DNA from 2 places in the Paraburkholderia sp. RAU6.4a genome. Region 1 is predicted to be linked to the other one. Evidence: riboswitches for the same ligand, from Rfam matches in the RefSeq annotation. Region 1 holds a riboswitch; the other holds the start of a gene.

Region 1 (5,580 bases):
ACGGTCCGCGCGATCAGATCCGCGCCCATCACCGCGACACCGCCGCCGAGCGCGGCCGCCGGCAGCAGCATGCGCTGATCGTTGCCGAACGCGAGCCGCAGCATGTGCGGCACGACGAGACCGACGAAGCCGATCGTGCCCGCGGTCGTCACCGCCGCGGCCGCCGCCAGCGACGCGACCAGGTACACACGCAAACGCAGCGGCATCACGGCGACGCCCAACGCCTGGGCGGCCGCGTCGCCGCGCAGCAACACGTTCAGACGCGGCGCGGCCGGCACGATCGCAAGCAACACGAGCGCGAGCGCCATCAGCGCGGTCCACGGCAGCGCGCCGCCGTTCAGGTCGCCGGTGAGCCAGAACAGCATGCCGCGCAGACGGCTGTCGGGCGCGAGATTGAGCAGCAGCGTGATCAGCGCGCCCCACCCGGCCGCGATCACCGCGCCGGTCAATAGCAAACGGGGCGACGTGTCCTGCGGCTCGCCGCGCCATAGCTCGCGACGCGCGAGGCCGAGCACCAGCAGGATCGACACGAACGCACCCGCGAACGCGCTCGCATCGACGAGCCACCATGCGCCGCCCGCGATCATCGCAACGAGCGCGAACGTCGCCGCGCCGCCCGACACGCCGAGCACGTACGGCTCGGCCAGCGGATTGCGCAGCAGCACCTGCAGCAGCGCGCCGGCGAGCGCGAGCAACGCGCCGCACGCGAAGCCCGCGAGCGCGCGCGGCAAACGCAACGTACGCACGATTTCGCCGGCGAGATCGTTGCTGCCCGTGCCGCCGAACGTGTGCGTCGGCACGAGCGCCGCAAGCACGCGCGACGGCGCGAGCGGCACGCTGCCGAGCACCAGCGACGCGCCGAGCACCGCCACGGCGGCGAGCGCGAGCCCGAGCCAGATCGCGGCCGCGCGTTTCGCGTTCATCGGGCGCGGCGTCGCCATCGCGGCGCACAGCGAAGCGGACGCGCGACTCATCCGCGTGCGCTCACGCATGCGGCCACTCCGGCGCGCGCGTCACTGCTGCTGCCAGCCGAGCGTGAGATACGCACCGCGTCGCGGCGAGTTATACGAGTAGGCCGTTTCATAATCCTTGTTGAACAGATTGTCGATTTGCGCGCTGACGTACCACGCTTTGGTGACGTTGTAGCGCGCCGACAGATTCACGATGCCATAACCGCCGAGGTTGCCGGTGCTATCGGTACGCGGACCGCTGACGATCCACTCGCCGCCAACCCGCCATCCACCGATGCTGCGATTCACCGCGAACGACCCGAACCGACGCGCGCGCCGCACGAGGTCGGTACCGTTGTCGAGATCGACCGGGTTCTGCAGCGTCACCGATGCGCGCACGTCGGTCTTGCCGACATGACCGCTCCACGATCCCTCGAGTCCCTGCACCTTCGCACGGCCGACGTTCTCCGCGAGGTAGATGCCGGGGATCGTCTGCACGTAGTCGATCAGATTCGTATAGCGCGTCTGGAATGCGTTCAGACGCATCACGCCGAGCGCATCGGTCGCGTACTGCAAACCGGCTTCGACCGAATGACTGCGCTCGGGCTGGATCGACGGGTTGCCGCTGATCGGATAGTACAGATCGTCGAAGCTCGGCGCGCGGAACGCATCCGAATAGCTTGCGGTTACCTTCCAGCGCGACGTGATGTCGAATCCGTAGCCGAGATAGTAACTGTTCGCTCCACCGAAATCGGAGTACTGGTCGCGTCGCACGTTGGCCTGAATCTGGTTGCGGCCGAAGCGCGCGCTGTAGCCCGCGAAGACCGAATCGACGTGACGGTCGGGCGCGGCGAACGTGTCGGAGTCGAGCGTCTGGTCGAGATGCTCGTAGCCGAATTGCAGCTTCTGGTTCGCGGCGAGCGCGAAATCGTTCTGCCACGTGTACTGGCGATTGTCGGTATCGAAGCGGCCGTTGTAGATGCCATTGGTGTTCGACACGCTGCGGTCGTCGCCCTCGGCGAGCGTGACGTGGGTGGTCCACCAGTCGGTCAGCTTGCCGTTCGCGAATACCGACACCTGACGCACCTTGCTATAGAGATTGTTCAGATCGGTGGGCTCGCCGTACGCATTGTCGTAGCTGTTGTCGTTGTTCGACTGGAAGTAGCTGACGCCCGCGTCCCACCTGTCGGTGAACTTGTGACGCAGCGACGCGCTGATGCTCTCGTTCAGATTGCCGTTTGCGTTCGGATTCGCGTTCGGCGCCTCGAGCGGATTGAGCGACGAAAAGCCGTCGTCCTTCGTGCGCGCGAGCGAGATGTTGATGGTCGTGCGGCCGTCCTGATCGAGCGCGCCGTTCACGCCGGCCGTTTGCGTCTGCGTGCGATAGCTGCCGTAGCCGACCGAAAAATTGAAACGCGGCGGATGATCGCCGCCGTCTTTCGTGAACACCTGCACGACGCCGCCGATCGCGCCCGAGCCATACAACGCCGACACGTTGCCGTTCACCACTTCGACGTGATCGACCTGATCGAGCGGAATTTGTGCGAGTTGAGCTGAGCCGAGGCTCACCGAATCGACGCGCACGCCGTCGATCAGCAGCAGCGATTGCGTCGACGATGCGCCGCGCAGAAAGAGGCTCGTGGTCGACCCGGGGCCACCCGTGCGCGAGATCTGCGCGCCTGGCGCGAGTTGCAACAGGCCGGGCAGATCGGTCGCGGTCGTGTCGGCGATGTCCTGCTGATCGAACTGCGTAGTCTGCGGGATCGCATCGCGCAACGCTTGCGGTCCGCGTTGCGCGGTCACGACGATCGGCGACAGCAGGTTGCCCGACGCATCGGTGGAGGCGGCATTGGCAGCGATTGCAGCGTTTGCGGCGGTAGCATCCGTGGCGGACGATGAAGACGAATACGGCGTCGCAGACGCGGACGCGGGCTCGGCGCTTTGCGCATGCACGACGAGCGGCAGGTTCGCGAACGCGAGCAGCGTTGCGCGGGCGATGGGGGACAGCATGGGATGACATTCCTGTGGATAGCGTGCGCGGCCTGCTTCCCCGCAGGCCGACGCGTCACGAGGCGCCCCCTTGTTTAGCGTTTTCGCGGGGGGACGTCCCTCTTTTCTGGCCGGTATCCGGGCTACGACACATCGATCCCGCCTTCCCACGCGTGACGCGCAGTGGCACACTCGCACGTTGAACTTCCAACCTTGCGATCAGGACCGACCTGCATGAGCACATCACATGCGGTCGCTTACCGTTGCGGGGGCAGCGCAGGTTCGCGCATCCGGTTTTGGCACCGCGCGCGTCCTGCTTCCCGTTTAACTGCGCGCGCCGAGAAGCGCGCGCGGGCACCAGAGTGCGGGAAGTTTACGAGCGGCCTCGCGGGGCGTCAAGAAAGGTCAACCGGAGCGCAATCGGTTCTGTTGAATGCAGGTTATTGTCCGATGGATTACCGGTTTTTTACCTTATGGTCGACGACCCACGACGACACGCAACGAACCTGCACGTAGCGATGCTGTTACGTCTCGAAACGAGACAATTGTCGGAACCTGTAATATTCCGCGCTAAAATGCGATGTCTTTAGAGGACGCAGCACATGCTCACCGAACTCGAATCACTCTCCCAGAACATCGGCAAGCTGATTGCGATCAGCCAGCGCCACAACGAAGCGCGGCTCGCGCTCGAAGAGCAGCTCGCGCAAACGCGTGCCGAAGTGCAAGCCACGCATGCGGAACTCGCGCAATTGCGCGAAGAGCGCGACGCACTGCAGGCGGAACGCGACGCGCTGTCCGCCAAGATCGACGACGCTCAGGTGCGCCTGAATGCGATTCTCGAAAAATTGCCGCGCGCACGCGCGAGCAGCGAACCGGATAACCAGCTCGATCTGCTCGAGTCCGCCCAGCCCGGACACGAGGAAGCGGAAAGCGACGTGAGCCGACACGGAGAAAGCGCATGACCACCAAGCAGATCGAAGTATCGATTCTCGAAGTACCCTATCGTCTCGCCTGCTCGCCGGAAACGGAAGGCGCGCTGCTCGAGGCGGTCGCGCGCGTCGACGCCGAGATGAAGAAAATCCGCAGCGGCAGCAACGTGCGCGGCACCGATCGCATCGCGGTGATGGCTGCGCTGTCGCTGGCATCGGAACTGCTTAAGCTGCAAAGCAGCGTGCGACACGGAGAAGCATTTCCCGCTGAAGAAATCCGGCGTACAATGCAGCAAATGAACGAACAGCTAGGTACTGTGATCGAGCAGTACAGCTTGCAGTAAGCAGTAGTGGGCCGGTTTCGAATCGGTCACGTGTTGAACGGTTTGGGTTGTAGCTTCATCGGTTTAGCTTCCCTGCCTGGTTCGCCAAGGTCATACATTCCTTGAACCAATGCCATGTGCACGGTTGCGGAAATTTGTAGCACGGGTGTGCGCGTCACTCAGTCTGATGTACCCGAAGTGTTGCTAACTGCGACCAATTCTGAACCCTCGGTTCAGGATGCCGGCCTAGCGGCTAAGGCGGGGACCTTATCTGGAACGGCATCGGACTTCGGTTCGATGCCGTTTTTCTTTGGCCGTCGTTTTTTCGTTTGAGCGCCTTTTTCAGGGGCTTTTCCGTACGCGCCTGCTGTTGTTGCGCTTCGTTCAATCTCACACGCTCACTCCGATTCATGCGCTACTGGCTGATGAAGTCCGAACCGGACGAAGCAAGCATCGACGACCTCGCCAACGCACCTCATCGCACCTTGCCGTGGACCGGCGTACGCAACTATCAGGCGCGCAACTTCATGCGCGACATGATGCAGGTCGGCGACGGCGTGCTCTTCTATCATTCGAGCTGTCCGGAGCCCGGCATCGCGGGCATCGCGGAGGTCTCGTCGACCGCGTATCCGGACCCTACGCAGTTCGATAAAAAGAGCTCGTACTACGACGCGAAATCGTCGCCGGAAACGCCGCGCTGGATGCTCGTCGACGTCGTGTTCAGGAAGAAAATCGGGCTGATTCCGCTTGCCGCGCTGCGCGAGCATGCCGAATTGCAGGACATGCGCGTGCTCGCCAAAGGCAACCGCCTGTCGATCACGCCGGTGACCGAAGCCGAATGGCGCTTCATCACTAAACAGCTGGTTTAAGGGCGAACGCGCGACGCGGCACCTGTCGTGATCGCATCCAGGTCATCGTTTCCGATGCGGCGGCGAAGCACTAATTGGGGAACCAAGCGTCGGTAAAACGCGCCTAATCGGTCGACGAAAGCGTGAACTCGAACCGGCCGCTCGACGGCAAGCCGATGCATTCGCCAGCGCATCCGTCAAACCGCGCGCCACCACCCGGCGCTCGCGTCGAACGTGCACAACCTGTTCAAACAAGGATTCCAGTCATGACGACAAAAACCGCACGGTCCCTCGCACTTGCGCTCGCCTTGGGCGCGCCTGTGGCACTTGCACTGAACCCTGCGCCCGCTCGAGCGCAGACCATGATGCCGCAGCCTTCGGGCGTGCTGTCGCTGAATGCGCAGGCGAGCGCGGAAGTCCCGCAGGACGAAGTCGAAATCACGCTGTTTTACGAGCAGGAAGCGAGCGAGCCGTCGTCGCTGACGTCGACGCTGAACGAACGCGCCGACGCGGCATTGCAGAAAGCGCGCGGCGTCAGCGG
Region 2 (5,580 bases), on a different contig from region 1:
CGTGCCGGCGGGCAACGCTTCGTCGGCAAGCGGCGAGAAATAGCTGAGCCGCGCGCCGAGCGCTTCGAGCAGCGCGACGTTGGCCGGATAGATGAACGAGAACGCGGCGTCGCGCGCGATCGCGATGTGCTTGCCTTCGAGCAGACGCGGCAGCACTTCGGGCGCGGGCACGCCGAAATCGACCGGGCGCGGCAGTTCGGCGAGCGCGGTCGACGCGAGCGTATCCGCCGCGCGTTCGAGGCGCGCTTCGAGATCGTCGATTTCATCGGCCTGGTGTAGGCCGAGGTGGCGGTCGGGCAGCGTGATCTCGTCGCTCGCGGCGATGTGGCCGCACCAGCGCAACTCGGGCGGCAGTGCTTCCTGCAACATCTGCGCGTGCCGAGCCGAGCCGACGCGATTCGCGAGCACGCCGTGGAACGGCAGTTGCGGTCTGAAGCGCGCAAGGCCGAACGCGACCGCGCCGAAGGTCTGCGCCATCGCCTGCGCGGAAATCACCGCGAGCACCGGCACGCCGAACGTGGTCGCCAGATCGGCGCTGCTTGGCGTGCCGTCGAACAGGCCCATCACGCCTTCGATCAGGATCAGATCGGCTTCTTGCGCCGCCCGCGCGAGCAGGTTGCGGCATGCGCTTTCGCCGACCATCCACAGATCGAGCGACAGCACCGGCGCGCCGCTCGCGCGCGCGAGGATCATCGGATCGAGAAAATCCGGCCCGGTCTTGAACACGCGCACGCGACGTCCGAGCCGCCGGTGATAGCGCGCGAGACCGGCGGTGATCGTGGTTTTGCCTTGTCCCGACGCGGGCGCGCTAATGAACAGCGCGGGGCACGCCCCGAAGGAAGTCCCCTGGGGGGGCGCCCCGGACGAAGCCCAGTTGGGGGATGCCGACATCGCTCAGAACTCCACGCCGCGCTGCGCCTTCACACCTTGCTCGCGATACGGATGCTTGATCGCGCGCATTTCGGTGACGAGGTCGGCGGCTTCGATCAGCGCGTCCGGCGCATGGCGTCCGGTCACGACGACGTGCAACATCGGCGCACGCGCGTTGATCACCGCGAGCACTTCGTCGAGCGGCAGGTATTCGTACTTCAGCACGGTGTTCAGCTCGTCGAGGATCACCATCTGGTAGTCGCCGCTTTCGATCATCCGCCGCGCTTCGTTCCAGCCTTTGCGCGCGGTCGCCATGTCGGCCTCGCGGTTCTGGGTGTTCCACGTGTAGCCGTCGCCCATCGTGACGAAATCGCATTGCGCGATCGCGCCGAGGAAATCGCGCTCCGACGTATGCAGCGCGCCTTTGATGAACTGCACGACGCCGAGCCGCATGCCGTGGCCGAGCACCCGCACGGCCATGCCGAACGCGGCCGTGCTCTTGCCCTTGCCGGTGCCGGTGTTGACGATCAGCAGGCCTTTTTCGACGGTCGCGCCGGCCTGCTTCTTTTCGTGGCCTTCGCGGCGGCGTTCGGTCATGCGTTGATGCGATTCCGGATCGGTTTTCATCGAGGGTCCTGGTTTTGAGGGGCGGGATGGGATGGGGGCGCGTCGCTAAGGGCAGCATTGTTCACCGCTGCGATCGCCACCGTGATGCCGGCGTGCGCGGTCTTGCGTACGATTAGGCGCGCGTTTTGCGCGGTTGTGGTGGAGTCCGGCGCCGTTGCCGCCAGCAGCGCACACGGCTCGCACACACCGTCGACGCCGAGCTGCGCGTGTGCCGCCGCCGACGGCGACGCGATCGGTACCGCGGCGATCTGCTCGCGGCTGAACAGTTGCAGCGGCAGCTGATGACGTGAGCAGAATTCGAGCAGACCGGCTTCGTTGGCTTTGGTGTCGATCGTCGCGATCGCGCGGATCTGCTCGAAGGCATTCGATCCGAGCGCTGCGCGGACGGCGGCTTCGATCTCAGCGGCTTCGCTGTGCAAGCGGCAACCGATGCCGACGCTCAGCGTTTTGATCGCGCGTCCGAGTCCGTGTCGTGTCGCGCTCGCTGCCAGTTCGTGAGCAACGCCGGCGTCGCGTTTGGCCGCATCACGCGCCAGTGCGAGCGACGCCACACCGCCGATCACGACGATCGCCGGCGAGCCGAGCCCCGCGCGCGCCACCGCCTCGGCGAACTCGCGAAGCGGCGCGAGCACATGACGCTGCTCAGGCCGCGTCGCCGACTCGATCGCCGCGCACGGCGTGTCGGCGGACATGCCGGCCGCGAGCAATGCGCGGGCGATCTCGCCGAGCCGGCGCATGCCCATGTAGATCACCAGCGTCATGCGCGTCGCGGCGAGCGCGGCCCAGTCCGGTTCGCCACTGCCGGCGCCGTGGCCGGTGACGAACACGACGCCCTGCGCGTGATCACGATGCGTGACCGCGATACCGAGCGCCGCGGGCGCCGCGATGCCGGCCGTGATGCCGTTGATCACGTCGACTTCGATACCCGCGGCCTGTAGCGCCTGCAACTCTTCGCCGCCGCGGCCGAACACGAACGGATCGCCGCCCTTGAGCCGCGCGACGCTGCGCCCCGCGCGCAGATGCCCGAGCATTTGCGCGACGATGTCGGCTTGCGGCGTCGACGGATGGCCGCCGCGTTTGCCGACGTACACGACTTGCGCGCCGGTGCGCGCGAACTGCAGCACGTCGGGATTCACCAGATCGTCGACGAGCACGACATCGGCCTGCGCGAGCGCACGGGTGGCCTTCAGCGTGATCAGCTCGACGTCGCCGGGACCGGCGCCGATCAGCCAGGCGCGCGTCATCGCGGCGTGCATGGCGCGCGCCATGCGGTGATGGAAGAAGAGAAGCGGCGTGCGACAGCGCGCGCGGCGGTGAATATAGAGGTCATGCGCAACTGCGAATCCGGGCACGCGCGATGCCGCGCTGCTACGCCTTCACATCCGTTCCCCGCGGATTCCGGCGGCCGGCGGCGCCACGTGATGCACGGATGCAATGCGGCACCGCCTCCGCGTCTGGCCGGTATCCGGGCTGGCGGCCTCATGCGCTTCGCCTTCCCGTCCCGGTTTGTGGATTCGCGGGACAGTGGCATCAAAAAACGCATGCGCAGCACGGCGGAATCGAAGGCGAATCGAATCGCGCGCCGCAGGTCGCTTACCGTTGCGGGAACAGCACAGGTTGAACGCGCGAGGCGCTGCCTGTTTCCCGTTTAACTGCACACGCGAGCGCATGTGCGGGCACCAAACGCGCGCATACGATAGCACATGGCGCCTTGCCGGATAAGCCTCGGCGGCGCTTTCCGGCTCGCTGCGTTGCTTGACTGCGCAAGGCCGCGGGCCTACACTCGCACGCACTTTGGGTGCTCGCGTGCGCGCTCGTGCGCATGCAGTTAAACGGGAAACAGGGAGCCACCTGCTCTGGAGCGGCTAACCTGTGCTGTCCCCGCAACGGTAAGCGAAAAGCGGTTCCGGCTTGATAGCCGGGCACCGCAGTGCCGGCTTCGATGTCCTCGCGCAAGCTCGCGTGGACATTTCACCACTGGACGAGAAACCACTCGGCCGGGAAGGGGAAGCGGCGCTTTCGCCAGCCCGGATACCGGCCCAAAGAAGCAGAACGACCGCCGCGGGGATGCGGCGGCGCGTTCATGACCTCAGTTCCGCTTTCTGTATTTCCGTTGTCGCGGCAATGCCGTCGTTCGTCCCCGTGTCTGGTGATCGCTGGTACTGCTGCGCGTGCTTCATTCGCTCCATTCGCCAGCCGACGCGGACCCACGCGCGGACTTTCCGGCATACCGATCAACGCCAAGGGATGGACCTCACGATGCAAACTCAATTGCGCAAGATCCCCGTCACGATCGTCACGGGCTTTCTCGGCAGCGGCAAAACCACGCTGCTGCGGCACATTCTTCAGCATGCGGGCGGCAAGCGCATTGCGGTGATCGTCAACGAGTTCGGCGAGCTCGGCATCGACGGCGAAATCCTCAGGGGCTGCGGCATCGGTTGCGATGAAAACGGCGTCGAGACCGAAGCGCAATTGTATGAACTCGCGAACGGTTGTTTGTGCTGCACCGTGCAGGAAGAATTTTTCCCGGTGATGGAAAAGCTCGCGGAGCGCCGCGATGAACTCGATCACGTGCTGATCGAAACGTCGGGGCTCGCTTTGCCGAAGCCGCTCGTGCAGGCGTTCAACTGGCCGCAGATCCGCAATGGCTTCACGGTCGACGCGGTGGTGACGGTGGTGGACGGCCCGGCCGCCGCGAGCGGCCAGTTCGCCGATAACCCGCTCGCCGTCGATGCACAGCGCAAGGCCGATCCGAATCTCGATCACGAGTCGCCGCTACACGAGCTGTTCGAAGACCAGTTGTCGGCGGCCGATCTGGTGATTCTGAACAAGACCGATCTGATCGACGACGCGCGGCAGCACGAGGTCGAAGCCGCGATCCGCGCGGAGATTCCGCCGCAGGTGAAGATCGTGCGCGCTCAGCAGGGGCGGCTAGACCTGCATACGCTGCTGGGCCTCGAAGCGGCGTCGGAAGAGACGATCCACCTGCGTCATGACCACCACGGTTCCGCCGACGACCCCGATCATCACCACGATGAATTCGATTCGGTCGTCGTGCAGGCATCCGTACCGTCGCGCGACACGGCGCTCGCCGCCTTGCAGGCGCTCGTCGAAACCCACACGATTTACCGTGTCAAAGGCTTCGCGGCACTGCAGGGCGCGGCGATGCGTCTCGTGATCCAGGGCGTGGGGCGGCGCTTCGACAGCTACTTCGACCGGCGCTGGCAAGCGGGTGAAAATGGCGACGGCGCGTTGAGCCGCTTCGTGCTGATCGGCGCAGACCTCGACCAACACGCGCTGCAACAGGCGTTCGACGCGGCGCTCGGCGCGACGTCGAACGCGACGGCATAAACGGGCGCACCAGCATGCATCTGCTGCGCACGACGCCGGGCGGCTTCGTCGACGATACGCAGGGCGTGATCCGCATCGATCAGCAGCCCGCCGAGATCGTCGTGCTCAGTTCCGCCGACACCACGCTGTCGCTGCTCGCAAGCGTGGTGCCGCGTCTCGGCGACGGCTTTCCGAGCGTGCGGCTCGCGAACGTCACGTATCTGCGTCAGCCTGCCTCGGTCGATTTCTATCTGGACGACGTGTTGCAGCATGCGCGCGTGGTCGTCGTCGATCATCTCGGCGGCGAAACGTATTGGCCGTACGGCATCGAGCAGGTGGTCGCGCTCGCGCAGCGCAAACAGCAAACACTCGCGATGTTTTCCGGCGATCTGCAGGAAGACCCGAACCTGCTCGCGCGCAGCACCGCGAGCGCCGAGTTGTGTCAGCAGCTGTGGCGCTATCTGCGCGAGGGCGGTCCGCAGAACGCCGAGGCGTTTTTGCGCTGCATCGCGTATCGCGCGCTCGACTGGGGGCGCGAACCCGATCCGCCGCGCGCGTTGCCGGCCGCGTCGCTGTATCACCCCGAGCGCGATACCCCCATCGTCGCCGACTGGCAGGCGCGTTGGCGGCAAGACGCGCCGGTCGTCGCGATTCTGTTCTACAAGGCGCATCTGCAGGCCGCCAATACCGCGGTGTTCGATGCGCTGATCGACGCGCTCGAAGCGCAAGGGCTCAATCCGCTGCCGCTCGCGA

The links. Region 1 has a riboswitch for cobalamin ahead of OKW40_RS20575 (TonB-dependent receptor domain-containing protein). Riboswitches for the same ligand answer to the same signal wherever they lie in the genome.
Region 2: linked by a shared signal. The riboswitch ahead of cobW (cobalamin biosynthesis protein CobW) and the one ahead of OKW40_RS20575 (TonB-dependent receptor domain-containing protein) in region 1 are both predicted to bind cobalamin.

Annotation. Positions count from the first base shown of each region.
Region 1 covers NZ_JBNDKQ010000002.1:3,396,820-3,402,399, reverse strand. The annotation lists gene OKW40_RS20580 (FecCD family ABC transporter permease) at 1-974, opposite strand, end outside; gene OKW40_RS20575 (TonB-dependent receptor domain-containing protein) at 1,014-2,960, opposite strand; cobalamin riboswitch at 3,052-3,316, opposite strand; gene OKW40_RS20570 (ATPase) at 3,542-3,901, shown strand; gene OKW40_RS20565 (cell division protein ZapA) at 3,898-4,212, shown strand; RNA gene ssrS (6S RNA) at 4,279-4,460, shown strand; gene OKW40_RS20555 (EVE domain-containing protein) at 4,602-5,060, shown strand; gene OKW40_RS20550 (SIMPL domain-containing protein) at 5,306-5,580, shown strand, end outside.
Region 2 covers NZ_JBNDKQ010000003.1:2,712,923-2,718,502, forward strand. The annotation lists gene OKW40_RS37095 (cobyrinate a,c-diamide synthase) at 1-891, opposite strand, end outside; gene cobO (cob(I)yrinic acid a,c-diamide adenosyltransferase) at 895-1,497, opposite strand; gene OKW40_RS37105 (cobalamin biosynthesis protein) at 1,494-1,988, opposite strand; partial or broken gene cobA (uroporphyrinogen-III C-methyltransferase) at 2,004-2,741, opposite strand; cobalamin riboswitch at 2,937-3,196, opposite strand; cobalamin riboswitch at 3,277-3,554, shown strand; gene cobW (cobalamin biosynthesis protein CobW) at 3,757-4,848, shown strand; partial or broken gene cobN (cobaltochelatase subunit CobN) at 4,863-5,580, shown strand, end outside.